3 regions of the Pseudarthrobacter sp. 1G09 genome follow, and region 1 is predicted to be linked to each of the others. Evidence: riboswitches for the same ligand, from Rfam matches in the RefSeq annotation. Region 1 holds a riboswitch; each other region holds the start of a gene.
The links. A riboswitch is a leader RNA that binds a small molecule or an ion and turns the genes downstream of it on or off. The one in region 1 is predicted to bind cyclic di-AMP.

Region 1 (9,870 bases):
ACAGTGTCGCTGGCTGGACTGGAACCGTTGGGGGGCGGCGGACTGCCTTCGGTGGAGGCGATCAAGCCGCTGGCCGAATTCCTTGCCCGTAAGGGGTTGAGTGTCACCGTGGCCGGACCGGATGGACCTGTCGTCAGCCTGGGCAAGGTGGACAGTCCCGCCTCGCAGCGGCTGGTCACCCGTTCGCCCCACATCAAGCTGGGCAAACTGGGGTCCCTGCTGCCGATGATCCGGCAAGGCAGGCGGCGCCCCAAGGGAAGCGTGGCATTGCTTCCGCCCGTCACCCCCATGCCCCTTTTCCCCACCGTGCAGCGGAAAGTGGTGCGGCGCATCACCACCACCCACTACGCACGGGGCGGGGGCCGCCCGCGGCTGATATTCGTCCAGGACGCAGACAGCTGGACCGGCCAGATTCCGCGGGAAATGGACCTGACGGACGATGTTACGACCATTGGCAGCAGCCCGGGATCCAGCCTCTTGTTGGATGGCCTTGAGGCTCTGCACGCTGAGATCATGCACGACGACCAGGACGAGTACATCCTGGTGCCGCGCGGGCCCGTCAGCGGCAGTGTGGCCCGGTCCGGACCGTCTGTACTCCGGACTGGAGCGCGGATCCAGATGGGGCAGTGGTGCCTGGCGTTTTTCCGGGAAGAGTTCGCTGACCACGGCCGCCCCTACGGGGGCCGCAGCGGCGGCGAATTTGCCTATGAACGCCCGCAATTGGACCCTCGGACCGGAACCATGGAGCGGGACAGCAACGAAGGGGTCACGTAGCGGAGTGCACGCTACTGGCTACTCCCCGGCGACGACGTCCTTGGCGTCCATGATCCGGTAGGCATACCCCTGCTCGGCCAGGAACCGCTGCCGCTTGGCGGCGAACTCCTGGTCCAGCGTGTCGCGGGCCACCAGAGAATAGAAGCGGGCCGCCCGCCCGTCCTTCTTTGGCCGCAGCAGCCTGCCGAGCCGCTGTGCCTCCTCCTGGCGGGACCCGAACGAACCGGACACCTGGATGGCCACCGATGCCTCCGGCAGGTCGATGGAAAAGTTGGCCACCTTGGATACCACGAGCGCCTGGATCTCCCCGGCACGGAAAGCATCAAAGAGCCGCTGCCGCACCTTGACCGAAGTGTCCCCCTTGATGACGGGTGCCTGCAGGCGCTCGCCGAGGTCGTCGAGCTGGTCGATGTACTGGCCAATCACCAGCAGCTGCTCGCCGGCGTGCCGTGCCACCAGCTGTTCCACCACCAGGGACTTGGACTCGGAGGTCGAACACAGCCGGTATTTGTCCGCGTCGTCGGCCATGGCGTAGGCAACCCGTTCGTCCTTCGGCAGGTCCACCCGCACCTCAACACAGTCCGCCGGGGCGATGTAGCCCTGGGACTCGATGTCCTTCCAGGGTGCGTCGTACCGTTTCGGCCCGATCAGGCTGAAGACCTCGCCCTCACGCCCGTCCTCACGGACCAGGGTGGCCGTCAGGCCCAGGCGGCGGCGCGCCTGAAGGTCCGCGGTCATCCGGAAGATCGGAGCCGGCAAAAGGTGCACCTCGTCATAGATGATCAGGCCCCAGTCGTGGCCATCCACCAGTTCCAGGTGGGGGTACAGGCCACCGCGTTTGGTGGTCAGGACCTGGTAGGTGGCAATGGTCACGGGGCGCACTTCCTTCAGCGCGCCGGAGTATTCGCCGATTTCATCCTCAGTCAGGGACGTGCGCTTCAGCAGTTCGTCCTTCCACTGCCGCGCGGCCACCGTGTTGGTCACCAGGATCAGCGTGGTGGTGGATCCGGTGGCCATGGCCGCGGCGCCCACCAGCGTCTTACCGGCACCGCAGGGGAGCACCACCACGCCGCTGCCGCCGGACCAGAAGTTTTCGCTGGCCAGCCGCTGGTAGGGGCGCAGCTGCCAGCCATCCTCGTTCAGTGCGATGAGGTGTGGGGTGCCGTCCACGTACCCGGCAAGGTCCTCAGCCGGCCAGCCAATCTTCAGCAGGAGCTGCTTCAGTTGGCCCCGCTGAGATGCGTGGACCACCACTGTCTCGCCGTCGATCCGCGGCCCAAGGAGCGGCTGGATCTTTTTGGCCCGGATGACTTCCTCCAGCACCGGGTAGTCGTCGGTGCGCATCACCAGCCCGTGCTGGGGATCCTTCTCCAGGCGCAGCCGCCCGTACCTCGACATCGTCTCCTCGATATCGATCAGGAGCGAATGCGGTACGGGAAAGCGTGAATACTTCAGCAGCGTGTCCAGGACCCTTTCGGCGTCCAGCCCGGCCGCACGGGCATTCCACAGCCCCAGCGGCGTGAGCCGGTAGCTGTGCATGTGCTCGGGTGCCCGCTCCAGCTCCGCGAACGGCGCGATGGCATGCCGGGCCTCGGTGGCGAGCTCGTGGTCCACTTCGAGCAGGATGGTTTTGTCACTCTGGACAATCAGGGGTCCGTCGTTCACGCAGGACAGTCCTTTACTGGTGCAGTTCCTCTGCAGCCTCGATATCGATGATCCGGTGGATGGACAGGACCCGCTCCGTGTCCTTGGCGGGGTCGAAGACACGGACGCGTCCGCCGCTTACTGAAAGCGGAACAACGGTTTCCAGGGTGGCATTCCCCAGGCTGTCCACCACGTTCATGCTGATCCGTTGCTTGAGCCGGATGGCGCGCTGCAGCGCCTCCAGCCCCAGCTGGGTTGCCGCTTCCGCCTCATGGCCGGCCGCACCGTGGCGGCCAGGAGAGCCGTCCTCCTGGCGCAGCACCGCAAGCTGGGCGTCCACATCGTCGGCGGAGGGTGCAAGGCGGGGCGCTGTGTACACAGGCCGCGGGCTTTCCTGCGCGACAGGTCCGCGCCGGAGCCGGACTGCGGAGTCCTCCACGCCATCCACCGACGGCGAGAGGCCGAGGCCGCGCAGGATCTGCACTGTTTCGCGCGGCGACAGGGAGGACGCCAGGACGGTGGGAGCGAGCCGGACCAGGCCGAGCGCTGCTGCCCGTGGCCCGGAGAGGAGTTCCTGCAGCGCGTCCTCGTCATCGCTCTGGATGAAACTGGCGGAGGTCCCCACCCGAAGCTGCCCGTGGCGGGTGGCGGTGTCCTGGATGAGGTATTCCAGCGGCTGCGGCAGCGCGGTGGCAGAGTGGTCGCGCAGGAACTCCAGCAACCGGCCGGCGTCATACCCGGTGTCCAGTGCGCGCCGGACGGAGGCCTCGGAGAATCGGTAGATCGTGGCTGGTCCCTGGCCTTCGGCGTCGGCCATGGCCAGGAGCTTTTCAGCCAGGTCGGGTGCCAGGTAACCAGGTGCCACTGCCGTCAGGTCGGCCTGCAGCAGCACATGGTTCAGGGCGGCCGGCAGGTGCTGGCCCAGTAGTGTCATCGCCTCGTCCGGGTTGTCACCGGCGAAGGCGGCTCCCAGCTGGGTCAGGGCCCCGGAGCCCACCAGGCCGAGCAGCTCGGCCTCGGCGAGGACGCCGCGGATCAGGGAGCTGAAACGCCGCGCCATCCGGGGCTGCGCCCACTCGGCGCGCTGGAGGACCGCCGCCGCGTCCAGTACCGGCGCCTCGCCGTCACCGGACGCCGCCTCGGTGGTCAGCTCGAGCAGTATCTCCAGGATGCGTTTGCGGATGACGGGGGCGTCGGGCCGCTGCGCTTCCGCAGATAACGGGACGATGGCCCCGCCGGCAGCCGACCGGTGCGCGGCCGGAACCCCGGAGGTTCCGTTGACCGGCTGGCCCACCAGCGACGGTACGCGTTCGCTGGACAGCCAGGCATTGACCAGCCACTGCCATTGCTCCTGCCGGGGCAGCGTCAGCCACTCAAGCTGCGGTGGCAGCACCCAGGACGACGAATCGACGTCCAGGCGGATCAGTCCGGCAAGGCCGCAGAGCTCCAGCAGCAGTCCCACCTGCGGCTGGCTGATACGCAGCAGCTCACCGAGCCGCCGCGTCTCACGGACCCCGACGCCACCGCTGCGCAGCGTGGCCAAAGGCTGGCGCTGGACGGCGTGCAGCAGCTCGCCCACCAGCCGCAGGGTGTCCGAAATGGCACTCAGGGCAGCATTCCGCCGGAGGGCCGCGGTGGTGGTGCCGAGCTCCGGCACCGGCGGCGTCAGGGTGAAGTCGTTGATGATGGCGCCGCCCCGCAGGGACAGCCCTACGCTGTGGGGCAGTTCCACGTGGGCAGCGTCCAGCGGAACCAGCAGCCCCCGGGCCAGCAGCCAGTCGATGGGCCCGACGTCGGCGCCCTCGGTGGTGACGGACGCCTTGCGTTGCGCCTGGGGGACGGCACCCATGGCCCAGTTCCGGAACCTGGCGAGCAGCGCCGTCGTCCGCTCCGGGGCGTGGGCAAGGATATCCTGCACGGCTTCCGGCGAGGACGTCCAGTGCTGCAGGGCCAGCGCCGCCTCCATAGGGGTGGTGGCATCCTGGATTTCGACGCCGCTCCGGTGCAGCTCGGACACAAGCTGAACCGCCCGTTGGGCGAACGCCGGCTGGAGCCGGACAAGTTCCGTGTAGCTGCGGCCCAGCCCCGCGGGATAGATGCCCACTACGTCCTTGAGGCAGCCCACGGGGAGGTAGAAGCGCTGGCGGTTGCCGGCAGGGGTTCCGTGTGGTGGATCGGCCCGGTGCACCAGGGCAAGTTCCTGCAGGCGGTCCAGGATCCGTTCCAGGACGGGCACCGAGGAGCCTGCAATCATCTTGTGCAGCGCGGGTGCGCTGGCGCTGTGCCCGGTATCGGTGTTGGTGCACAGATGGAGGGTTTCAAGGACCTGCATCTGTGGCCTGTTGAGCCGCTCCAGGGCACGCTGGACGCTGACTCGCGAGCTGGCCCGCGCCGCCAGTGCAGGGAAGTCCGGCACGGTGGGGGAGAGCAGGTCCGGCCGCGCGTCGAACAGCTCCCGCAGCGAGTCGTCGCTGCGGGCCGCCAGGTCCTTGCTGAGCGCGCGAATGAGGGACATCAGTCCAACGTTACCGCTGGTCAGGTTTTCCTGCCCGGCGCCGCCCTGCAACGCCGTCGAGCACCAGGAAAAGCATCAGGACGAATGCCGCGGGCAAGCCGTACAGCGCCGTGTAGGTAATCCACGCGGGAGCCACTGACCCGGCAAAGGCAAGGGCCATGACCGCCGCCACGGCGGCCAGCGAGAGCACGGCAATGACGGCGGCGGCAATCATGATGGGCCGCCGGTAGCGCGAGGGTGTCATGGACGTAACGCTACCGCCCCTCCGGCAGCGCGCGTGAACCCCGGCGTCCAGGGCGGCATGAAGCGCGATTCGGGCGCGGGGCAGGATAACCTTGAAGGATAAAGACCAACACGGTACGCAGCTGCCATACCTTAAACCCGCACAACCGGTGCGGATGCGGTGGCGGCCGGCCGTGTCTCACAACAGCAGAACGAAGAAGGTTGATTCAATGCCTACCGGCAAGGTCAAGTGGTATGACAAGGACAAAGGCTTCGGGTTCCTCGCGGGCGAGGACGGCCAGGAGGTCTTCCTGCCCAAATCGTCGCTGCCCGAGGGCGTAACGGAACTCAAGGCCGGCACCCGCGTGGAGTTCGGCGTGGCCGACGGCCGCAAGGGTGCCCAGGCCCTGGGCCTGCGCGTCCTCGACAAGACTCCCTCCATCGCCAAAGCCAAGCGGCCCAGCGCCCGCGACCTTGCGCCCCTGGTCCAGGATCTGGTGAGTGTCCTCGACAATCTCTCGGGCACCCTGTCCAACGGCAAGTACCCGGACGGTAACAAGGGCAAGACCATTGCCGCCGCCCTGCGTAAGGTTGCCGACGAGCTGGACGTTTAGGCAGCAATGAATCCGGAAGCTGAACAGCCCGACGCAGGAATGCAGGCCTTGGAACAGGAGGCAGCAGTTGTGCCCCAGGCAGCTGCCTCGGAGCGCACCGCCGTCTCCCGCGCTGCCGCGGCCGTGAAGGCGGCTCCCCAACGCAAGGCCGGCGTGCCGGTATGGCGGACAGGGAAGCCGGACGCATTCCTGGCCGCTGCCGTCGACGTTGCCAGGACTGCCCTTGAGGGAATCACCTCGGCGTCGGACATCGGTCAACACCTGGCCGCCAAAAGCGAAGGCGACCGCCTGGTGACGCACCTGTTCGAATCCAGGCTGCCTGGCTACTCGGGCTGGCAGTGGTACGCAGTCATCACCCGCAACTCCCGCTCCAAGCTGGTGACGGTCAACGAACTGGGCCTGTTGCCCTCCGAGGATTCGATCCTGGCCCCGGAATGGGTGCCGTGGGCTGAGCGGGTGCGGCCGGAGGACGCCCGGGAAGAGGATCACGAGCGGGAGCGCGCGGTTCCCGACGCCCAGGCTGCCGGGGAACCCGCCGCTGCTGCTGCCGGAGGACCGGAAGCCGAACCGGAGACTGAAATGGCAGAGCCTGCCCAGCAGGCCGGGTCTTCGGACGCTGGCCAGCCAGTCGAAGGGGAGGGCTAGCCAGCCCCCTTTCAGTGGTCGTGTTGACCCAACCAACAGCAAACGGCGCCGTCCGGGGTAAACCCGGGCGGCGCCGTCGCATGTTCTGTCGCCGGGGCCTTGCCGACGGTGGGAGCTACTTGCGCAGCTCGCCCACCACAAAGTCGATGCTGGCCAGCAGGGCCGAAACGTCCTCGGGGTCGATGGCGACGAAGGTGGCGATACGGAGCTGGTTGCGGCCCAGCTTGCGGTAAGGCTCCGTGTCCACGATGCCGTTGGCGCGCAGGACCTTGGCTACCGCGGCGGCATCAACAGAGTCGTCGAAGTCGATGGTGGCAATGACGTTCGAGCGTTCGTCCGGGTTGGTGACGAACGGAGTCGCGTAGTCAGATGCCTCGGCCCAGGTGTAGATGCGGCCGGCGGAGTCGGCGGTGCGTCCAGCTGCGAAGTCCAGGCCGCCGTTGGAGTTCAGCCACTGCACCTGCGCGTCCAGCGTTACCAGCGTGGACAGCGACGGGGTGTTGTAGGTCTGGTTCAGCTTCGAGTTGTCGATGGCGGTCTGGAGGTCCAGGAAATCCGGGATCCAGCGGTCGCTGGCTTTGATCCGAGCTGCGCGTTCGAGGGCGGCGGGGGAGAACAGGCCAAGCCACAGGCCGCCGTCGGAGGCGAAGTTCTTCTGCGGGGCGAAGTAGTAGACGTCGCTCTCGGCCACATCGACGTCCAGGCCGCCGGCGGCGGAGGTCGCATCTACCAGGACCAGTGCGCCCTCATCGGCATCCGCTACGCGCTTTACCGGAGCGGCGACGCCGGTGGAGGTTTCGTTCTGCGGCCAGGCGTACGCGTCGACGCCGGCCTCGGCCAAGGCTGCCGGGCGGGTGCCCGGGTCCGACGTGATGATGGAGGACGCATCCAGGAAGGGTGCCTTGTTGGTGGCGGCGGCGAACTTCGACCCGAACTCACCAAAGGACAGGTGCTGGGCCTTCTTCTCCACGAGGCCGAAGGATGCAATATCCCAGAACGCGGTGGAACCGCCGACGCCGAGGACAACCTCGTAGCCCTCGGGCGCGCGGAAGAACTGGCTGAGGCCCTCGCGGACCGAGCCCACGAGGTTCTTGACGGGGGCCTGCCGGTGGGACGTGCCCAGAATGGTTTTCGACGCCGCAGAGAGCGCATCGATCTGTTCCTGCCTGACCTTGGATGGCCCGGCTCCGAACCGTCCGTCCCGGGGCAGGAGGTCGGCGGGAATAGTGATGCTGGTTTCGCTCACGGGTGCTCCAATGTCGGCGGGGAGGTGGCTTTGGCCGGTCGGGCGGATAACGCCGCCCGACAGTCGGCAGTGACTGCAATACAGGCCTTTCCCATTCTGCCTGAACAGGCGTAGGCGCGGGAGCCGGAGCCGCCAAAGTCCAAACATTGAGACACGGGAACCTGGAGCCTGCAACTATTAGGACAAAGTCAAAATAGGCTAAGCTTGCCTCCGGACTATGTCGCGCCGCATGGCGGCGGATTGTGCTGGACAACGCGGGACAACGCGGAACAACGCAGGGTATTGCGCTCGAGGAGCTGAGCTGGATGACGGATCTGATCGACACTACGGAGATGTACCTTCGGACCATCCTGGAGCTGGAGGAAGAGAACATCGTTGCCCTGAGGGCCCGTATTGCCGAGCGGTTGCGCCACTCTGGCCCCACCGTGTCCCAGACCATCGGCCGGATGGAGCGTGACGGCCTGGTGGTGGTGTCCGGCGACCGCCACCTGGAGCTCACCGAGGTGGGCCGCAAACGTGCCACGGAGGTCATGCGCAAGCACCGCCTTGCGGAACGGCTCCTGGCTGACGTCATCGGCCTGGACTGGGCCTACGTCCACGACGAAGCGTGCCGCTGGGAGCATGTGATGAGTGAGCGCGTTGAGCGCCGGATCTACGAACTGCTCAACCACCCCACCGAATCGCCCTACGGAAACCCGATTCCCGGACTGGCCGCACTGGGTGGCAACCCGGAGCTGTCCTTGGCCGACGGCGCGATCAGCCTTCTTGAGGCCATGAAGACGTACGGCCCCGCCTCTGCCGTGACCATCAGCCGGTTGGCCGAACCCATCCAGGTGGAGCCCGAGCTCCTGTCCCAGCTCGACGAAGGCGGCATCCGCCCCGGAGCGGCGGTATCGCTGGAGCGTGTGGGGGACTACATTTCGGTCCGTGTTCCGGGCATTGAAGGCGCTCTGGAACTGCCTCCCGAAGTGGCTGCCCACGTATTCGTAGCCGTCAACTGACACCGTAAAAGCCCTGCTTTTACCCCGTGGGAGCTGGATCACGCAAAAATAACGGAATTGTTACTAAGGGACTTAAGCCCCTATAGTTGAACGAAAGCGTTGATACTTAAGCGTTACCTGATCTGGAGCCGAGCTCTGCCAGCGGATCAGGAGCACCAAGTCATAACTGGCAGAGGCGGGGGAACCACAACTGGCAGCGGGGGACTGCCTTGGGGTGAAGTCCGTCAGCAGCAAGCCTCTTCCAGTGAAGGAACCTTCCGGGGATTTCTCTGTGCCGCAGCTTGCTTACGGCGGACCGGGTCTGTGAACTCTCTGACCCGAATCCGACAGCTAACTTCGCAGGCTATCCAGAGAGGAAACCTTCTTGACCATGCAGACCCCCCGGGGCCGCCGCCGCGCGGCGGGCCCCGCTGCTACGCCGCGTGCTGTCGGGGCCGTCCAAGCTGCCGAGACCCCGCGCCCCCGCGATCTCCACCGTGACGCGCGCCGCCGTCGGGGTCCATTCCGCCAGATAACGGAATTCGCCTCGGCCAGCGGCATCGGCCAGAAGGCCGGCATCGCGCTTGCCGCCACCGGCCTGGTGCTTACCGTTACCGTCCCTGTCACCAGTCCCGTCATGGCAACTGACGCCAGCGGAACCGGTGCCGTTGCCGCCTCATCGGTGACGCCGCAGCCCGCAATTTCCGCGGAAGCAGGCGCCCAGATCGACTTCAGCCGCTCCGCCGTCGTCACCCAGGCGGACCCTGACGGCAAGCTCAAGCAGCTGCTCAGCGCCCAGTCCGCAGGATCGGTCTCCCGGGCTGCATCCGCCGGTACCCTGGGGGCCCCGCTGGCCACCATGACCACGGCATCGCCGTTCGGCTACCGCGTCAGCCCCATCACCGGCGGCACCGGCGACTTCCACCGCGGGCAGGACTATGTTGCCCAGTGCGGTACCTCCGTGATGGCTGCCGCCACCGGAACCGTGACCTTTGTGGGCTGGCACCAGTACGGCGGCGGCAACAGGGTGGTGGTGGACCACGGCAACGGCCTGGAGACCACCTACAACCACCTGTCGTCGTTCAACGTGAAGGAGGGCCAAACCGTCTCCCGGGGCGACGTCATAGCCCTTAGCGGGACCACCGGCGCCTCCACGGGCTGCCACCTCCACTTTGAAGTCCAGGTCAACGGCGAGGTTGTCGACCCCACCGGTTGGCTCTAGCCAAATGA
Region 2 (9,870 bases), 140 kb from region 1:
CCAGGTTGCTTCCACCCCGCTGACGTGGACTTGCTGAAATGGCGACACCCGCCGTCGGACCTTCCTCCCGAACGCCCGTCCCGATAGATTCGACAGCAAGATGACTAATTCAGAATCGCCGCAGCGTGCCACCGCCTACTGGACCACAGCCAAAGAACAGGGCGAACTCCGGTCCGAGGACTTGCCGGCTCCAAAACCGGGGGAGGCCGTGGTCCGCGCACTGTACTCCGGTATCAGCAGGGGCACCGAGATGGTGGTCCACCGCGGCGCGGTGCCACCCAGGGTTGCTGATGGGATGCGCGCCCCGCACCAGGAAGGCGACTTTCCCGGGCCGGTGAAGTTCGGCTACCTGTCGGTCGGCGTCGTGGAGGAAGGCCCGGACGAGTGGAAGGGACAGCGCGTTTTCTGCCTCAGCCCGCACCAGGACCGGTACGTCGTCCCGGTGCCCGCCCTCACAAGAATCCCGGACGGCGTTCCGTCACAGCGTGCCGTGCTCACAGGAACGGTGGAAACGGCCATCAATGCCCTGTGGGAGGCCGAACCGAAGCTGGGGGACCGCGTCGCCGTCGTCGGGGCCGGCCTGGTGGGCGGGATGGTGGCCACGCTGCTGCGCACCTTCCCTCTTCAGCGTCTTCAACTCGTTGACGTGGATCCGGGACGGAAGAAGCTGGCAGACACCATCGGCGTCGAGTTCACGAGCCCCGAGGACGCCCTGGACGACTGCGACATCGTGATCCACTGCTCCGCCTCCCAGGAAGGCCTCGAACGCAGCCTGCAGCTTGTGGGCGACGACGGTGACGTCATCGAGATGTCCTGGTACGCGGACCGCAAGGTGACCGTGCCCCTGGGGGAGGACTTCCACGCCCGGAGGCTTTCCATCAGGGCAAGCCAAGTGGGCATGGTGGCCCGCTCCCGCCGGCACCGCCGGACCAACGCTGACCGCCTTGACCTGGCCGTCTCACTGCTCACCGACCCCGTCTTCGACGCCTTCCTCACCGGACAGTCAGCCTTCGAGGACCTCCCCGAGGTGGTCCAGGGCCTATCCGATGGAAGTCTCCAAGCCCTCTGCCACGTCATCGAGTACCCGCAGGACGCCGCCCGCCAGGCTGAGGACCCGGCCTGAAAAGCCGACGCGTGGCTACACAACACCGGCCCACCGATTCACCACACCAGACCGAGCCACTAATTAGAGCCAGAGGTAATCCATGTTCAGCCTGACCGTCCGCCGCCACTTCATGATCGCCCACAGCCTGCCGCGTGAGGCGTTCGGACCTGCCCAGGGCCTGCACGGCGCAACGTTCGTCGCGGAGGTGGCGTTCCGCCGTCGTGCCCTGAATGACAACGCGATCGTCCTTGATATCGGCGCCGCCGGAACCGTCATCGAGGAAGTTCTCGACGGGTTGAATTACAGGAACCTGGACGAACACCCCGACTTCGAGGGCAAGCTCAGCACCACCGAGGCCCTCGCCCAGTACATTGCCCAGGCTGTGGCGGCGAAGATCAGCGATGACGACGACGGCCGCCACCTTGACGGGATCGACGTCACTCTTCGCGAGAATCCGGACGCCTGGGCAACGTTCTCGCTGGACCTCAAAGCCTGACCCATGCGCGTTGTGCGGCTGCTGGTCCCCGCCAACATTCGCCACAGCTCCGGCGGCAACGTTTACAACGCCCGCCTGGCAGAGGGAATGACGAGCCTGGGCTGGGAGGTGCGGGTACTCCCGGTCGAAGGGAACTGGCCACACGCTTCTGCCAAGGAACGACGCCAGCTGGGCAGCACCCTCGGTGCGTGGGAACCGCAGCCGGAACAGCAGCCAGCCTTGGTGCTGGTGGACGGGCTAGTCGCAGTGGGCGCCCCGGACGCGCTCGAATCCGCGGCCAAGGCGGGCCGGCAAACCTTCGTCCTGGTGCATATGCCCGTCCCGGAAACTTCCGGCCCGGAAGCGTTGCTGAAGGAAGCAAGGGCACTTCGTGCGGCGTCGGGTGTTATCTGCACCAGCAGTAGCGCAGCCGGAATCCTCAAGGCGCGCGGCCTTCCCAACGCCCGGGTCGCCCTTCCGGGAGCCGATCCGGCTCCGCCCGCCACAGGCTCGCGCCCTCCGCACCTCCTCGCCGTGGCGGCACTGCTGCCCAACAAGGACCAACTCCTCACCGTGGCAGCCCTCGCCGGGATCCAGAATTTGGAGTGGACGGTGTCGCTGGTCGGATCGGAGCAAGCAGACCCGGCCTACGCCCGGCAGGTGGAGGAAGCCATCGCCCGCTGCGGCCTGGCAGGAAGGGTGCAGCTAACGGGGGAGTTGGCGGGGGATGCGCTTGAGGCGGAATGGAACCGCGCAGACCTGAGCCTTCTTGTCTCGCGCGAAGAAGCCTTTGGCATGGTGGTCACCGAGTCGCTCGCCCGCGGTGTTCCTGTAGTGGTCCGGCAGGGGACCGGTGCGGTCGAAGCGCTGGACCTTGCCTCACTGAAGGATGCCGACGGCGGCACGCGCCTTCCGGGGGCGGCGCTTGCGCTGCCACGCGGGGGCGAAGCCGACGCAGCCGATCTCGGCTGGACCCTTCGGCAGTGGCTTGAGAACCGCGCATTGCAGCAGGACTGGCGCAGCCGGGCCCTGGAAGCGCGCGGCCTCCTGCCCGGCTGGGAGAAGACGGCCGGGAACGTCGTGCGTGCGCTGACCGGCGCCGGGTAGAGAACGAACAGGTTTCAAGGCCAAAGAAGGCTCCAGTCACCAGCCGAAGTGGTGGCGGCTACAACCGTGTCCGGTGATCCGCAAAGAAGTCCCGCAGCAGCACGGAGCTCTCGTCTTCCCGGATGCCGGGGTAGACCTCCACCCAGTGGTTGAGCCGCCGCTCGCGGAGGATGTCGAACACTGACCCAGCAGCGCCAGCCTTCTCGTCCCAGGCGCCGAAAACCACCCGGGGGATCCGGGCAAGGACAATGGCCCCGGCGCACATGGCGCAGGGTTCCAATGTGACCACCAGCGTGCAGTCGGACAGCCGCCACCCGTCGTCCGGGCCGCCGCCGAGCCGTGCCAGTTCCCGCAGCCGCTCAGCAGCCGTACGGATGGCCACTACCTCGGCATGGGCGGTGGGGTCCCCGAGCTCCTCCCGCTGGTTCCGCCCCGAACCCAGCACCTCGCCGTCGGGCCCCAGCACCACGGCGCCAATGGGAACATCGCCGGTAGCGAGCGCCGCGCGGGCCTCCGCCAGGGCGAGACCCATCCACTCGTCGTAACTGTTCGATGCGGAGACCATGGCTCAATGATAGTTTCGGGGGATAGTAAGCCTGCGTACTGAATGCCGGGGAGGCGCCGTGAGTACCGTTCGGGACCGCGTGGACCGTTGGATCAAACCGTATGCCGCCTTGTGGCTGACCATGGCCGTGGGCGGAACCCTGATCGTCGCCATGGCGCTCTTGGGCGCCGAAGTGTATTCGGACGTGGTGGATGACGAAGGCCTGGCGAGCCTTGATATCCCCGCCCTGGACTACGCCCAGTCACTGCGGAATCCCGGACTTGATGCCTTCGTCACGGGATTCACCAACATTGGCGGCGGCATCGGCATGCCCATCCTCGCCACGCTCCTCACCGCGTGGCTGACCTTCCTCAGCAGGTCGTGGCGCCCGCTCCTCCTGGTGGGCGGTGCAGCTGCGGTTTCCACCGCGGCCACCACCTTTGGTAAGCGGCTGGTGGGCCGGACCCGGCCGGACCACTCCGAAGCTGTTCCGCCATACGAAGACTCGCCGTCGTTTCCCAGTGGGCACACCCTCAACACCACAGTGGTGATCGGCGTGCTGGTGTACATCATTTGCCTGCAGTTCCAGGTCCTCAGCGTCCGCATCACAGCCATCACCGCGGGTACTGTCTTCATTATTTCCATGGGCCTGAGCAGGGTTTTCCTGGGCCACCACTGGTTGACAGATGTCATCGCCGGCTGGACGCTGGGCCTGGCCTGGGTCGGGTTCGTCATCCTGGCCCACCGGATGTTCCACCTGATCCGACGGAAGCAACATGCCGGGCCGGCGCCCACGTTTGAGCGTCCTGTGGTGCGCGATGTCGTAGCGGACGCCATGCACCACGACGGCGGCACGCACGGCCGCGGAACGGACCACGACGGCGGGACGCACCTCCGAGGGTAGGTTCACCGACGGCGGGACGCACCCGGGCGTGCGGGTCAGGCACCAGTAGCCCGGAACCAGGGACTCCGGCAGGGACAGCGCCGGATGATAGTTTTGAGCAATGCGCACTCTCGTTGTGGACCACCCGCTGGTCGCCCATAAGCTCACTGTTCTCCGGGATAAGAACACCCCTTCGCCCGTGTTCCGGCAGCTGACCGAAGAGCTGGTGACCCTGCTGGCGTACGAGGCCACGCGCGAGGTCCGCACCGAACCCGTCACTATCGAGACGCCGGTCAGCACCACTGTGGGCACGGCCTTCACCAAGCCCACGCCGTTGGTGGTCCCCATCCTGCGCGCCGGCCTCGGCATGCTGGAGGGTATGACCAAGCTGGTCCCTACTGCAGAAGTGGGTTTCCTGGGCATGGCCCGCGACGAGGAAACCCTGGACATCATCACCTACGCAGAGCGGCTGCCCGAGGACCTTACCGGCCGGCAGGTCTTCGTCCTGGACCCCATGCTTGCCACGGGCGGAACCCTGCGCGAGGCCATCAAGTTCCTGTTCAAGCGCGGGGCATCGGATGTCACGTGCATCTGCCTGCTGGCGGCTCCGGAGGGCCTGGCCAAGCTGGAGGAGGAACTGGGCGAAGCAAACGTGCACATCGTCCTTGCATCGATTGACGAGAAGCTGAACGAAAAGTCCTACATCGTTCCGGGCCTTGGGGACGCGGGTGATCGCCTGTACGGCATCGCCGGCTAACCGCATTGACCGGGCGGAAAGCCTTCCGCAATATGGGGTCCGGCCGTAGCCTGTGGCAATGGACTGGAAACTTGAACTCGTGTTTGTCCCCGTGTCCGATGTGGACCGCGCCAAGGATTTCTACGTTAACAAGGTTGGTTTCAACGCCGACTTCGACGAACGCCCATCGGAGTCCATCCGCTTCGTTCAGCTGACCCCGCCCGGTTCAGCATGTTCCATCTGTATCGGTGAAGGCCTCACGGACGCTCCTCCGGGTACAGGCTCCAACCTCCAGCTGGTGGTCAGCGACATCCAGGCCGCCCACGACCACCTGAAGAACAACGGCGTGGATGTCAGCGATGTGGACGTCCAGGACTGGGGTCATTTCGTGTACTTCGCAGACCCCGACGGCAACCGCTGGGCCGTCCAGTACATCCCGGGACGGTAACGGCACGTCCCGGCCCAATCCGCTCGATGGCCGGAAGCCATCCCAAAGCCTGCTGCCTAACGCACGGAAGAACTGCTGCCTCGCACGCATGGCTGTGGAGACGACGACGGCCGCCGCTGAACCGGGAAGGTTCGGCGGCGGCCGGTCGGAAGGGCCTCAGCCAGTGAGGGCTTTTAGTACCAGTTGTTGCCCAAGTGGAAGTTCAGGGCGCCACACGGCGACTGGTAACGCTCCTTGATGTAGTTCAGGCCCCAGTTGATCTGGGTGCGGTAGTTGGTCAGGTAGTCGGGGCCGGCGCTCGCCATCTTCTCGGCGGGCAGGGACTGGACGATGCCGTAGGCGCCGCTGCTGGCGTTGGTGGCGGTGGTGGTCCAGTCGGATTCCTTGGTCCACAGGGTGACCAGGCACTGCATCTGGTCCTGTGCCCACCCGTAGCTGGCCAGCTGGCCGGACGCGTATGCCTGTGCGCCCGCAGGATCGTTGACGGCAACGACGGGAGCAGGCTCGGGAGCGGGAGCAGGCTCCGGTGCGGGAGCAGGTGCCGGTTCCGGTGCGGGCGCTGCGGCCGGGGCAGGTTCTGCCGCGGGTGCGGGCGCCGGTGCCGCCTCCTGAGGCTGCACCTTGAGCTCGGCGGGCGCCGACGCAGCCGGGTTCGAGCGGATTTCACTCTTCTCGATGCTCATCTGGGAATCGGCGGCCGCGGGGGACTCGGAGCCGGCGGCAGCCACACGGGACATGGCGTCGGTGGCCTGGCCTGCGGCGCCCACGCCCACCAGCATCGCTGCGGACACTGCGAGGACCGCGGCGCGCTTGCCGAAGGAAGACTTCTTGCGGGTTTCAGGCTGCGCGCTGTGGCTCGGAGCCGATTTTGGGCGCGGTTTTACCGTGAATTTAGACATATTTGATTCGCCTCTCACACCTGCGGAGTTAGCTGTCGGGTTCGGATGAGGGCATCCGGCCGCACGGCAAATACACGTGCTGGCTTAACCCCAAGGGCAGTACTGCGTTGCCCGGGACGTGGGTCCCCCGCCTCTGCCTTAGTTCAAGCGAAATCCGGGAAGTGGCAGAGCTTGGCGTCATCCGGATATGCGGCCCGAACGGGAACCGCACCATATCGACGGTACAGGAGAGCGGCGCTTAAGTCACATTTAGGTAACAGACGTCACGACGACGGCGCGTCGCCTTGGCAAATTCAGGCTACGGTCGGCAGGCGCAGCGCGAACTCCGTCATCCCGGGCCGTGATGTGACCGTTACCCGGCCGCCGTGGGCTTCCACGATGGACTGGACGATGGACAGGCCCAGCCCGCTGGTGCCCTCGGCAACGGCCGCGCCGGCCTGGTCGCCGCTGCCCTTGCGGGCCGCGTCTGCGCGGGCGAAGCGTGAAAAGACCTGGTCCACGAAGTCCGCCGGGATGCCTCCGCCGTCGTCCGTGACCGTCACGATGGCCGCGCCATCCGGAGCCGTGCCGACGCCGGCCACCACGGTGGTTCCGGCAGGGGTGTGTTTCCGGGCGTTGGACAGCAGGTTCATCAGTACCTGCCGCAGCTGCGCGCCGTCCCCGTTGACCAGCACCGGCTCCGCGGGAAGATCGAGCCGCCAGGTGTGGCTGGGGGCCATGACCTTTTCGTCGCTGACGCTTTCCACCACCAGCTGCGTCAGGTCCACCTCGGCCAGCTTGAGCGGCTGGCCCTCATCCAGCCGCGCCAGGAGCAGCAGGTCCTCCACCAGTGCCGTCATCCGCTCGGACTGGCTCTGGACCCGGGCCAGCGATTTCTGGCCGTCGGGAGTGAAGTCCTCCGTCATCCGCATCAGCTCGGTGTAGCCGCGGATGGCGGTCAGTGGGGTACGGAGCTCATGCGAGGCGTCAGCCACGAACTGGCGCACCTTCGTTTCGCTCTTCTGCCGGGCTTCCAAGGCGCTGGCCACGTTGTCCAGCATGAGGTTCAATGCATGCCCCACACTTCCCACTTCGGTGCCCGGGTTGGAGTTCGACGGCGGCACGCGGACGGCGAGCGCCACCTCGCCGGCGTCCAGGGGCAGTTCAGACACCCGGGTGGCAACCTCCGAGAGCTGTTCCAGGGGTTTCATGGTGCGGCGGATCAGCACCGTTCCCACCAGTCCGACCAGCAGCAGTCCGCCCAGCGAGACGAACACGAAGGTCCACACGAAGGACCTGAGGGTACTTTCCTTGGCGGCCAGGGGGAGCCCCGTGACCAGGGTGTCACCGGAGCTTGTCTGGACCGCGATCAGCCGATAATCACCGCTGGACATGGAACGGTCCACGGGCCGGGAGTTGGCATCGAGCGCAAGGAGCGTTTCCTTGTCCTCCGTGGACAGGGGCTGGCGGGTGGTGTCCGAGGCGAGGAAGCCGCCTGAACTCACCTGGCCGCTGCGGATGCTCGCGTTGACGGTGCCGATTCTTTGGCCCCGGGCGTCCAGGGGGTCCCGTCCGTTGAAGCCGCCAAAGGGCGGGCGGCCAGGGTTGTCGGCAAGGTTGGCGGCCTGGCTGAGCTGGTCGTCAAGCTGCCGGGTCAGGAAGGCGTCCATCGATGCGTAGCTCACGATGCCAACGGCACCGCAGATGGCGATGAGCAGGGCCATGGCCAGGGCGATCAGGCGGGTACGCAGGTGCCAGGTTGCCGGCCTGAGCCAACTCCGGGTGTAGGGAGCTTCTGTAGAGGCCATGGCGAGCTACTCCGCCGGCTTGATGACGTAACCGGCCCCGCGGACGGTGTGGATCATGGGCGGATGGACGGCGTCGATCTTCTTACGCAGGTAAGAGATATAAAGCTCGACGATATTGGCCTGGCCGCCGAAGTCGTAGTCCCACACCCGGTCAAGGATCTGCGCCTTGCTGATGACCCGCTTGGGGTTTTCCATGAGGTAGCGGAGCAGCTCAAACTGGGTGGCCGTCAGCTGCACGTCATCCCCGGCGCGGGTGACTTCCCGGGTGTCGACGTTGAGCACCAGGTCGCCAACCACCAGTTCGGCAGTGTCCATGGCTGCGACGCCTGAGCGCTGGACCAGCCGGTGCAGGCGGAGGATGACTTCCTCCATGCTGAACGGTTTGGTGACATAGTCGTCACCGCCGGCGGCCAGGCCGACGATGCGGTCCTGGACTGCGTCTTTAGCGGTCAGGAAGAGTGCTGGCACCTCCGGCGCGAAGGCGCGGATCCTGCCCAGCAGCTCTACACCGTCGAACCCTGGAAGCATCACGTCCAGCACCAGTACGTCGGGGCGGAAGTCCTTGGCCAGCTTCACTGCCTCGGGCCCGTCCGCTGCCACTGCCACGGACCACCCCGCCATCCGCAGGCCCATGCTCATCAGTTCGGAAAGGCTGGGTTCGTCGTCCACCACCAGGGCGCGGATGGGGGAGCCGTCCGGGTGGGAGAGCTTGGGGAGGTTGTTGGTCATGGAGTGCGAGGTGGCCATGGGACAACTCTCCGATCCTTCGATATAGGCGGGCTTTGGGCTTCCTGTGCCCCAGCTGTGAATCCCAGCCTAGCCAGCTGGGCGTTGCAGCGGGTATGGCAGGGTCGGCGCCATAGTCCGAATGTCACAGTCAGCACTGCCCGCCGCGCAGCCCGGGCCCAGGAAGGCGGCTGACGCTGATGGAACAGCAGCAGCGGCGACCGCCAGGTTCCGTTCCCGAGGAGCAATCAATGGACCAGCAGAACAGCCGTGCCGTCCCGGACGAACCGGCCCAGGGCTGACAGCCGCATCAGGCCGGCGCCGCTGCCGAGGGACAGGGGCGCCCGCAAAGCCAGTGGGAAGTCTTTGCCGGCAATCCCGACAGCCCGCAGGCACCTTCCGGTTGGGAACCTCCCCGCATCACGGAGAGCCAACCGTCCCGGGATTGGGCCGTTCCCTGGAGCGGCCAGCCCGCTGGATGGGGGGAGTACGACGGCTACCAAGGATGGTGGCGGTGCGGGCGGGACCATCGGGCAGGCGGGCCCGGCGGGCGGTTCGCACCCGGTGGCCAGTCCGGAATGACTGCCCCGGACGGCACTGGCGGCATGAACGGCGGAGCGTCCGCGTTACCGCGCTCATGTCCTCGGACAGCTACACGGCCCAGACCATACTGCTTGCGACGGCGTCCGGTACGGCAGCAGCTCCGGGTGCGGGGACAACCATCACCTGACCGGCCGGCGCCATTTGAGACGCCGCGGTGGTGGCTTCGTTCAGGTAGTCCGGACCTGAAAAGAGCGCTAGCAGCCAGCAAGGAATTGGACAGTGAGGACCCTCCGGTGGGTGGATTCTATGTCAAGCGATTGAAATTCAGACTGATTCGATAAATTGCGCATCCATCGAAGTTAGTTCGGGGAAAGGGTGATTCGGAGGATCATTTTCGGATAACGAACGTTATTATTTGACCTTCCCAGAATCGTGATCTGTCGCACATTTCGCCGATTCGTCTCACGATGCGGACGATTCTGCCCATTGTTACTTGCAAGTTGCCATTGTTACGCTGCACACTTCCAATGTGAACAAGAACTCAACAGCACCTGCAGCCGCAGAATATTGGCCCAGCACATCAGCTGCTGCCGACATGCGCTGTTGTCGAATGCACG
Region 3 (9,870 bases), 1.3 Mb from region 1:
TGTATCCCAGACCCCACTCAACCTGGGTCCGGTAGCTGGTCAGCCAGTCACTGCCGGCGCTCGCGTACTTCCCGGGCGGCAATGCCTGGGGGATCCCGTAGGCGCCCGAGTAGGGGTTGGTGGCCGTGGTCTGCCAGTTCGACTCCTTGGTCCACAGCTGCGCCAGGCACAGGAACTGATCCTGGCCCCAGCCGTAGGCGCCCAGGCGTCCGGCGGCGTAGCTCTTCGCTCCGGCAGGATCGTTCACGGCACCACCGGGAACGGAGGGTACGACGACGGGCGGCGGCCCCGGCTGGGCCGGGGGCCCGGGCGCCGGGGCAGGGTCCGCCGGGGCGGGCTTCAACGGCGCGGGCTTCAACGGCGCGGGACCGGCAGCACCCGGCGGCGCCGCGGCCGCGGGCGGTGGCACCTCCACGCGGGCGTCCGCTGCGGCTTTCGCCGCCCGATCCGAGTCCCGTTGGGCTTGTTCCCGGGCGGCGGCCCGCTTCGCTGCCTGCGAGGCTTCGTAAGCGGCGAGGGCGGCCTGGCCCTGCCGGAACTCCCCCTCAACGGCCGCGGTTGTTCCCTTGAGTGAGGCCAGCTGTGCCGTGAGTTCCCCGCCGTGCTGCTGCTCTTCGCTGATGTGGCGGGCTACGGCGTCCTGCGCCGACCTGGCCCCGGCAAGCCTGGTTCCTGCCTCCTTGGCCAGGTTTTCCCGTTCGGACCGTGCGGCCTTCTCCTGTTCACCCAGGGACGATGCCACCTTCGCGGAGGACGCCGCGCGGTCCACCAGGCCGGCCGTCTTCGCGCCCACCAGCTCCACTATGTTGAGTCCGTGGACGCTGCCGGACTCAAGGGCGTCCAGGGCCATGAAGAATCCGGCCGTGGTTGCACCGGTCTTGTACGACTGCACGGCAAGGGCGCCGATCTCCCTGCGGTGCTGCTGCAGTTCCCCGTTGGCTGCTGCCGACTGCGCCGCCAGGGCTTCGACCCGGCTGTTGGCTGCGGTGAGTGCGGCTTCGGCAGTGGCGTACTCCGCCGCAGCCGTCACGGCCGCGCCGCCAAGCGTTCCTGCGTCCGCCTGCAAACCGGCGAGGAGGCTGCCGATCCGGGTGATTTCGGCCGCTGTGCCCGCTTCAGACTCCCTGGCTTTCCGGACGTCCTCCCATGAGGGGTATCTTTCCGGCGGGAGCTCCGCGGCCGACGCCGGAACAAGGGCTGCGCCCAGCAGGGCAAACACCAGAAGTCCTCCGAGCACCGGGGACTTCAGTTTGGTAACGAACAGGGGCATAGTCCCGTAGCCTACGGCCTCAACCACAGGTTGAGGGTTTACAGCTGTGGATTGTTATCCAGCAGAGACGGAAGCCGCGCCGCAGCCCTAGACTGTGCCCATGGCCGGCGCCATCACACCAAGCACCACACCAGCCCGCCGCGGCCCGGCCTCCGCACGGACGGCAGGACGGGCAAACGCCAGGCTGCCGTTGCCGTTCCTGACCGCGGCAGTACTGGCGGTGTCGGCCTGCACCCCGCAGCAGCCCACCCCTGCAGCGTCCCCCGCTGCCACCGCCCCCGGGCCGGTGACCATCGAGGTAAACCAGTCCCGCGACCAGTACGGGCAGCATGCCATCCTGCTCCAGCTCACCAACACCACGGACGGTCTCCTGACAGTGGACCTGGCGCGCGTCAGTTCCCCGCTGTTCGACGGGGACATCGAGTGGACCCCGCAAGCGGGCAGCCTGGAGCTTCCGCCGCACCAGCCCAAAAGCGTGCCCGCACAGCTTCCACCCCCGGCCTGCGCTGACCTGGCAACGGCATCGCCGCAGGCCAGCGCCACGGTATCCTTCGCTGCGGAAGGACAGCACCCGGCAGCGCTGAGCCTTCCGGCGCCGGATCCCTTCGGCGTGCTGCCGCGCAACAATAGCGAGCTCTGCCTGGCCGCCGACGCCGCGAAAGTGGCCGGACTGGCCCTGGACCCGCACCTTGGGGTGGCGGCGGACGGCCGCACCGCCGTCGTCCTCCTTCGCATCAGCCCCCAGCCGACGGCCCCTGGAGGGACTCCGCCCCTCACGCTGCGCAGCGTGGGCGGCACTCCCCTGCTGGCGGAGGCCGGGCCCGAGTCCGGGGCTGAGCCGTGGCCGCGGAACCTGACGGTCCGGACGGGGGAAACCGGCACTGTCCTGGCCCTGAGGGTGCGCCCCGCCCGGTGCGATCCACACGCCGTGGCGGAAGATAAAGTGGGCACCCTGCTGCCCCTCACCGTCACCGTCGGGACCCGGGAAGGTGTCCTGAAAGTGGCCGCCGGCGGGCCGTTGCGTGCGCAACTTTATGACTTTGTTACGCAGGCCTGCCAGACCGGCTAGGCCCCGGGCATCATCCGAGGTCACCGCGGCGTTCCGGGGCGCCCTCCGGCCGGTGGCTTCATCCGAGAGGTCCGACTCGTATGTTATCCAAATGTGACAATCGGGTGAACGTCGGGTTATGGTCGTACACGTGTCCCTCCCAAGCGGGACATTCCCCTCAGCTTGCCGAGCCCTGCCGCTGAACCGGGATTCAATCGCTTTCCAGCTGGCAGGGACGGGGGAACCAAGTTTCCGCGGCTTCACCGAAGCCTTGGGGTTAAGTCGATAGCGCCTTCCGTCCCTGACGAAGTGCGCTACCGGCCGGGCATCTCCAGCCCGAACCCGACAGCTCACCCCGCAGGCATGGGAGAGGCGATCAACCGTGTCAAAAAATTTCACCACCGCCCGTCACCGCGCTACTCCGGCCGGCTCCATCGCGCTTCAGGGTTTGGCCGTGACGGCCAAGGCCCAGGCCCGGACATTTGGACGCCCGGCACTCGCAGTAGCCGCAGCATCGGGCATTGCGTTCGGCGTCGGAGCTCCGGCACATGCAGGCGTGACCGGCCCGGACAGCACCGAAACCACTAACGTCCAGGCATACTCGGCTCCGGCCGCGCCCGTAGCCGCTGCCCCTGCAGCCGCTGCCGGCAACGTCCACACGGTTGCTTCCGGTGACACCCTCGGCGCCATTGCGTCCGCCTACGGGGTTGGCCTGAACGACGTCCTGGCAGCCAACGGCCTCGACGTTTCCTCGATCATCTACCCCGGTGACCAGATTGCCATTCCCGGCGCCGGCTACGCAGCACCGGCCGCTCCGGCCGTTGCTCCTGCAGCGGCACCGGTCCAGGCCGCAAGCACCGCTCCCGCCAACACCGGCATGAACCTCGGCTACGCCTCCGCAACGCCTGCGGCCACCGGCTCGGGCACGGGCGCTGCCATCCTCGCCAACGCCTACGGCCAGGTTGGCGTTACCCAGGACTGCACCGCCATGGTGGAGAAGGCCCTGCGCGCCGTCGGCAAGTCCGTCGGAGACCTGGCTCCCGGCCAGTTCTTCCAGTACGGCACCGTGGTGGGCGCCCCCGCCCCGGGTGACCTCGTCATCTCCGCGGGCCACGTCGGTGTGTACGCCGGTGACGGCCAGATGGTCAGCGGCGGCGTCAACGGCAGCCAGACCCAGGTGCACTCCGTCAGCTGGGTTGGTGCAGCCTCCTACGTACGGGTCGCATAGCCTGCTGAGCACGTAGCTTCCAGCGCATAGAGCTGCAAAAAGGGCGGTAGCCGGGATGTCCCGGCTACCGCCCTTTTGCTGTGTTGGCAGGCTCAGGTGCCGCAGAAGGTCGTGTACGTCCCGAAGTCCTCCGGGGCACCTTCGGCGTACCGCTCCAGGCCAGGGCGTTCGCTGTACGGCGCCGTCACCGCTTCCAGCAGCCGGTGCAGTGGATCCAGGTCCCCGCCGGTAGCCGCGGCCAGGGCCTCTTCGACGAGGTGGTTCCGGGGAATGTACGCGGGATTGGTGCGGTCCATCAGCCCGGCATCCGGCCCCAGCTTCTGCCAGCGTTCGGCCCAGGCATCGTACGCAGCCAGGTCCATGACCATCCCGCGGACAGGCCGACTGTCACCCCGGGCGGCCTTGGCCAGGTTCCTGAAGAAGAGCGTGTAGTCCACCGGGCCGTCCTTGAGGATGCCGGTGACGCCGTCCACCAGGTCAGAGACCTCCTCGGCTGCCGCCGTATCCGGCTTCCCCGCAGCAAGGCCCAGTTTGGTGGCCATGCCGCCAAACCACGCCGCACTGTAATGCCGCCGGAACCCGCCCAGCGCCTCCACCGCCACGGGAACCGCCGCCTCCTGGTCTTCGTCGATGAGCGGCAGCATGGCTTCGGCGAGGCGGGCCAGGTTCCATTCGGCCATGACCGGCTGGTTGGCGTATGAATACCGGCCACCGACGTCGATGGAGCTGTACACGGCGGCCGGGTTGAACGCGTCGATGAACGCACAGGGGCCGTAATCGATCGTTTCGCCGGAGATGGTCATGTTGTCTGTATTCATCACGCCGTGGACGAACCCCACCAGCATCCACTGCGCCACGAGCGAGGCCTGCGCCGCCACCACGGCCCGGTACAGGGCGAGGTAGGGGTTCTCCTCCGCAGCGGCTTCCGGATAGTGGCGGCTGATGGCATGGTCCGCCAGCCGGCGCAGGAGTTCGGTGTTGTCCGTGGCCCGAGCATACTGGAAGCTGCCCACCCGAAGGTGGCTGCCGGCCACCCGGGCCAGCACTGCGCCGGGCAGCATGTCATCCCGGCGCACCTGCCGTCCGGTCGCCACCACGGCGAGGGAGCGGGTGGTGGGGATGCCGAGGGCATGCATGGCCTCGCTGACCACGTATTCGCGGAGCATGGGCCCGACGACGGCACGGCCGTCACCGGCGCGGGCGAACGGCGTGCGGCCGGAGCCTTTCAGGTGCAGGTCCTTCAGCCGTCCGCGGGCATCCTCCAGCTCACCCAGCAGCAGTGCGCGGCCGTCACCGAGGAGGGGCGAGTAGCCGCCGAACTGGTGCCCGGCGTAGGCCTGGGCCACGGGCGTGGCACCTTCCGGGACGTGGTTGCCCAGCAGGAACCGCACTCCCTCTTCCGAGCCCAGGTACGCCGGGTCGAGCCCCAGTTCCGCGGCGAGCGGTCCGTTGAGTACCAGGAGTTTGGGGTCCGGGGCTTCCTCCGCTTCCCAGGGCACCGCCAGCTCGTTGAGTTCGCGGGCGAAGCGGCCACCCAGGGCGACAGTCGATTCTGCAGCAGCAGTCATGGTTTAAACCCTATCTCCGCGGCGGCCGTTGCAGGCCCGCCGCGGCGGTTCGGAAGGCGGATGCGCTGGAGGTCGTCGGCGGCGATGACTGTGGCGCCCTTGGCGCGGGCAGACGCCTGCCGGGCCAGGAGGGTGACGTCATTGCCGTACCGGGACGAGAAGTGCGTGAGCACCAGCGTCCGTGCGCTCCCATGTCCCGCCAAATCGCCAGCCTGCCCGGCGGTGAGGTGCCGGTACTCCTCCGCCAGCCCGCCGTCGTCGTCGCTGAAGGTGGACTCGGCCACCAGGAGGTCAGCGCCGTCAGCAAGGTCTTCGGCACCGTCGCACGGGGCGGTGTCCATGACGAACGCGAAACGCTGCCCGGGGCGCGGCACGCTGACATCCGCGAGTCCGACGCCGGCAAGGGTACCTTCGCGCCGGAGGCGGCCAACGTCCGGTCCGGCGATGCCCGCTGCCGCAAGGCGGTGGGGCAGGAAGGTGCGGCCCTCGGGCTCGGTGAGGCGGTACCCGTATGTTTCGATCCGGTGCTTGAGCGGCCGGATGTGGAGGCATTCCGCCACCTCGCCGGCGGCGCCGTGGGGATGGAGCCTCAGGTCCAGGCCGGGCGTGCTGACAGAGACCAGCGCCCGCACCACAGCATCCCCGGAGGCCGGGTAGTGCAGGTGGACCGGGTGGTTGACCCCGTCCAGCACCATCCTGGACAGCACGCCGGGCAGTCCGAAGCAGTGGTCGCCGTGGACGTGGGTGAGGCAGATCCTGGTGACCTGCGTTGCCGAAACTCCGGCGTGGATCATCTGGCGCTGCGTCCCTTCGCCGGGATCGAAGAGCAGCCCCTCCCCGTCCCAGCGCAGCAGGTACCCGTTGTGGTTCCGGGTACGGGTGGGCACCTGCGAGGCTGTGCCCAGGACCACCAGTTCACGCACGGCCGCTGCCGTGGCCTGCGGCCGCCAGGCCTTTCGCGTAGGCTGCCTGGCCCACGTGCTGCAGGCAGTCGGCGAGGGTGCTGACAAGCCGGACGCCGAGGGTCACCGGAGGGTCCCAGTTGGTGTCCACGGTCCGGTCAAGGTCCTGGTCTGCCAGTTCCCCGAGGACCTGCATGGTCTGCCGGTGGACGGCGTCGTAGTAGTCCCCCAGCAGGCTCGCCGTGGCGCGGACCGAGTCCACCTGCCCGCTGGTATGCCCGTAGCCGGTGTCCCGGTCCGTCAGCGGGAGGCCGAAGCGGGCAGCGAAACCCGCATGCGTCCACACCTGCTCCAGGCCTGCAGCGGAGGCAACCTGTGCGTCCTCCACCCGGGCCAGGTGCCAGAGAAGCCAGGCGATGGGGTTGCCGGTGCCGGCCGGGCGATGGTGCAGTGCTTCGTCATCCAGGCCATTGAGCGTCTCCGCCACGGCATCGCTGATGCGCACGAAGGCATCCTGCAGGAGTTCATTGCTTTTCATGTCCCCGCCTTTCAGCACCAGCGCCGGTGGCCGTCACTAACGCTCAAGATCGTTGGGGTCGAATTCGCTGAGCGGGGACCCGCCGAAGTTCTCGGCGTCGTCACTGGCATCGGCCTCCAGGCCAGTGGGATCCTCACCGAAGTCAACGTCCGCTGCTGCCTGGCCGAGGGTGGGTGAATCCGGCGGCACCTGTTCATCGCCCGCCTCGTAGCGCGCCTCGGCGGATTCTTCGCGCAGGGCCTGGTCGCTCAGGAAGTCCTGGCCCCCGCCCGGGACAGCTTCGTCCTGGAGCAGCGGGTCTTCCTGCCAGTGGTCCGGATTGTTTTCGGCCGCACCGGGATAGCTGTCCGGTTCGCCGTGCACGGGATCAAGCTCCTGAGACGCTGCGCTTCCCGGTGTTTCGTCGAGCAGCACGTCATTTTCGTCAACGATTTCCAGGCCATCCTCCGGGAGGTTCTGTTCACTCATGGTCACGCCTTTCCTTGGGGCCGCACCGGTCTGATGCAGCGCAAAACGGTACCGCCAAACAATAGTAAGCATACTGAGCACCCCTGCGGGTGGGAACTGTTTCCCGACAGCCGTGACTTTCGGCCCTACAGATGGCAGGACTCCGGCGGCCACTCTTGTAAGCAAGGAGACATGCTGTCGCGCGCCACGCTGGGGGCGGCCACCGCCTCCTGCGTCCGCCCATAACTCCACACGAAAGACCAGGAAGCCGGCCATGACATCACGTAAACCGATTGCCGTTGCCACCAACGACTCGGCGCAGAGCCAGGCGGCGGTGCTGTGGGCTGCGCACCGGGCCGAAAAGTCCGGGGTACCTCTGGCGGTCCTGCACGTCGTGGACGACCGCTGGGTGGCCGAGCCCTACCCCTGGTTCGGCGTACTGGAGGAGGCAGGCGACCAACTGCTGAAAACTGCGGCAGGGCGCGTCCGGGGAGTAACACCGGCCACGGTCACCACACGGCTCCTGACCGGGAGCGTGGGCGGGTCGCTGGCGAAGTACTCGGGCAAGGCGTCCATGCTGGTGATCGGTTCCGGCTCCGGACACCTGGGGGGAACCCTGGCAGACCGGGCCCTGCAGGTCGCGGCCTCCGCCAAGGTGCCGGTGGCCGTCGTCGGAACGCAGGACCTTACCGGACGGTCCGGCGTGGTGGTGGGGGTCGACGGCTCCCGGGAGGCTACGCAGGCAGTCGCTTTTGCGGCTGCGGAGGCCGACCGGGAGGGCGATGAGCTCACCGTTGTCTACGCAGTCAGGATGCCCGACCCCGTGACGGATGCGGGGCTGGCCCCGGCCAGCCTGGCCGGGATGGTCTCCGAAGAAGAACGCGTGGTCCTCTCTGAGACGGTGGCGGGCCTTGAGGAGGACTACCCTGACCTGTTGGTGCACCGGGTGCTGGATACCGAACGGGACCCCGTTGACGCGCTGGTCCACGCGGCAGACGGAGCACGGATGCTGGTGGTGGGAAGCCGCGGCCGCGGCGGCATCAAGCGGCTGCTGCTCGGTTCCACTGCCCACGGGGTGCTCAAGCACCTTCCCTGTCCCACTGTCATCACCCGGATCCAGGCCGGCAAGAACAAGGCCTGACCGGGACCGGAGACCGGCCAGGCACGGGGTCCGGATTCCGCCATCCACATTGTCCGCACCATCAGTTCCGGGGACGACACCATGAGAAAAACCGCAGCAATCATCATGCTCATCCTGGGGATCGTCCTTTCGCTGGTGGGCCTCACAGCGCTCGCCGGTGGCGCCGTAGCCATGGCGGTGGGTTCCGCGCAGGGTGACGGCTTCCTTACCTCCGGCACGGCCCGGCTGTCAGTCGCATCCCACGCGCTGACCTCGCCCCGGCTCGATGCCATCGGCGAGGGCGTTCCGCCCCGCCTCCCCTTCGATCTGGGGACCCTGCGGCTGCGGGCTGCCCCGGTGGACCCGGCCAAGGACATCTTCATCGGGATCGCGTCCCAGTCCGACGTCGAGAAGTACCTGTCCGGCGTCTACCATTCCGAACTGCTCGACGTCGAGATGCAGCCGTTCCGGGCCGAGTATCGTGACATACCGGGAACCGCCGTCCCTGCAGCACCCGCCCAGCAGACGTTCTGGGCCGCGTCCGCAACCGGCCCCGGCGAACAGGAGCTGACGTGGGACCTTGCGGCCGGCAACTGGTCGATTGTCCTGATGAATGCCGATGCGAGCCAGGGTGTGGCTGCAACGCTGCAGGCCGGGGCCCGGTCTGAACTGATCCGGCCGGCTGCCACGGGCCTGCTGGTGGGCGGGGCCATTGCCCTGGTGATCGGTGTTCCGCTGCTGGTCTTCGGGGCGATGGGCCTGGGCCGCCATAGCGGCCCGCCGGCCCGGGGGCCGGGTGCACCGGGACTTCCGCTGCAGGTTCAGCAGCCCACGCAGCATATGGCGGAACTGGCGGACCGGGCCCCCTACCCGGCGCGGCTTTTCGGTGAGCTGGACCCCGGGCTGTCCAGGGGCCTGTGGCTGGTCAAGTGGTTGCTGGCAATTCCCCACTTCGTTGTGCTGGTCTTCCTGTGGTTTGCCTTCGCAGTGACCACCATCGTGGCCGGGTTCGCGATCCTCTTCACCGGCCGCTACCCGAGGACACTCTTCAACTTCAACGTCGGGGTGATGCGCTGGAACTGGAGGGTGGCGTTCTACGCCTATGCCGCCGCCGGCACGGACCTTTATCCGCCCTTCACCCTGGCGCACACCGACTACCCGGCGGACTTCGACGTGGACTACCCGGAGCGGCTTTCCCGGGGCCTGGTGCTGGTCAAGTGGTGGCTGCTGGCCATTCCACACCTGCTGATCGTGGCTGCCCTCGCCGGCACGGCCTGGACGTGGCGGGCGGAAACCACGGATCTGGGAACCACGTATGAGCGCAGCACCGGTATTTCGCTGCTGGGGATCCTGGTCCTGGTGGCCGTGGTGGCGCTCCTCTTCACCGGCCGCTACCTGCGCCCGCTGTTCGACCTGATCCTGGGCATCAACCGCTGGATTTACCGCGTCATGGCGTACACGGCGCTGATGCGGGACGAGTATCCGCCCTTCCGGCTCGACCAGGGGCCCGGCGAAGCGCCGCCGCCGGCGGGCCAACCCGCCCGGCAGGAAGTACCCGGATCGGGCTCTACGCCCCAGCCCTAGCCGCCGGGCAGGGCAACACACGGACATGACTGCACCAGAAGGAGTTGAGATGGGTTCTGCCGGAGCACCGTTCGGCCGGATTGTCGTGGGAGTCGACGGCTCGGAGGCCTCCATCGAGGCGCTGCGGCAGGCGCAGCACCTGGCGGTGCCGCTCGGCGCCAAGGT

Region 2: linked by a shared signal. The riboswitch ahead of ACP3TD_RS04590 (hypothetical protein) and the one ahead of ACP3TD_RS05205 (M23 family metallopeptidase) in region 1 are both predicted to bind cyclic di-AMP.
Region 3: linked by a shared signal. The riboswitch ahead of ACP3TD_RS11315 (LysM peptidoglycan-binding domain-containing protein) and the one ahead of ACP3TD_RS05205 (M23 family metallopeptidase) in region 1 are both predicted to bind cyclic di-AMP.

Annotation. Positions count from the first base shown of each region.
Region 1 covers NZ_CP188306.1:1,105,402-1,115,271, forward strand. The annotation lists gene ACP3TD_RS05165 (FHA domain-containing protein) at 1-774, shown strand, start outside; gene ACP3TD_RS05170 (DNA repair helicase XPB) at 793-2,439, opposite strand; gene ACP3TD_RS05175 (helicase-associated domain-containing protein) at 2,453-4,933, opposite strand; gene ACP3TD_RS05180 (hypothetical protein) at 4,944-5,177, opposite strand; gene ACP3TD_RS05185 (cold-shock protein) at 5,386-5,769, shown strand; gene ACP3TD_RS05190 (DUF3027 domain-containing protein) at 5,776-6,414, shown strand; gene serC (phosphoserine transaminase) at 6,530-7,660, opposite strand; gene ACP3TD_RS05200 (metal-dependent transcriptional regulator) at 7,966-8,661, shown strand; cyclic di-AMP (ydaO/yuaA leader) riboswitch at 8,803-9,021, shown strand; gene ACP3TD_RS05205 (M23 family metallopeptidase) at 9,032-9,862, shown strand.
Region 2 covers NZ_CP188306.1:961,961-971,830, forward strand. The annotation lists gene ACP3TD_RS04555 (zinc-dependent alcohol dehydrogenase) at 101-1,123, shown strand; gene ACP3TD_RS04560 (6-pyruvoyl trahydropterin synthase family protein) at 1,206-1,601, shown strand; gene ACP3TD_RS04565 (glycosyltransferase family 4 protein) at 1,605-2,687, shown strand; gene ACP3TD_RS04570 (nucleoside deaminase) at 2,746-3,252, opposite strand; gene ACP3TD_RS04575 (phosphatase PAP2 family protein) at 3,311-4,135, shown strand; gene upp (uracil phosphoribosyltransferase) at 4,236-4,871, shown strand; gene ACP3TD_RS04585 (glyoxalase superfamily protein) at 4,930-5,298, shown strand; gene ACP3TD_RS04590 (hypothetical protein) at 5,472-6,197, opposite strand; cyclic di-AMP (ydaO/yuaA leader) riboswitch at 6,201-6,357, opposite strand; gene ACP3TD_RS04595 (HAMP domain-containing sensor histidine kinase) at 6,491-7,984, opposite strand; gene ACP3TD_RS04600 (response regulator transcription factor) at 7,991-8,731, opposite strand.
Region 3 covers NZ_CP188306.1:2,453,262-2,463,131, forward strand. The annotation lists gene ACP3TD_RS11305 (lytic transglycosylase domain-containing protein) at 1-1,270, opposite strand, end outside; gene ACP3TD_RS11310 (hypothetical protein) at 1,371-2,339, shown strand; cyclic di-AMP (ydaO/yuaA leader) riboswitch at 2,525-2,697, shown strand; gene ACP3TD_RS11315 (LysM peptidoglycan-binding domain-containing protein) at 2,701-3,546, shown strand; gene ACP3TD_RS11320 (protein adenylyltransferase SelO) at 3,639-5,114, opposite strand; gene ACP3TD_RS11325 (ribonuclease Z) at 5,111-6,037, opposite strand; gene ACP3TD_RS11330 (mycothiol transferase) at 6,030-6,554, opposite strand; gene ACP3TD_RS11335 (hypothetical protein) at 6,591-7,022, opposite strand; gene ACP3TD_RS11340 (universal stress protein) at 7,276-8,142, shown strand; gene ACP3TD_RS11345 (DUF4389 domain-containing protein) at 8,224-9,705, shown strand; gene ACP3TD_RS11350 (universal stress protein) at 9,755-9,870, shown strand, end outside.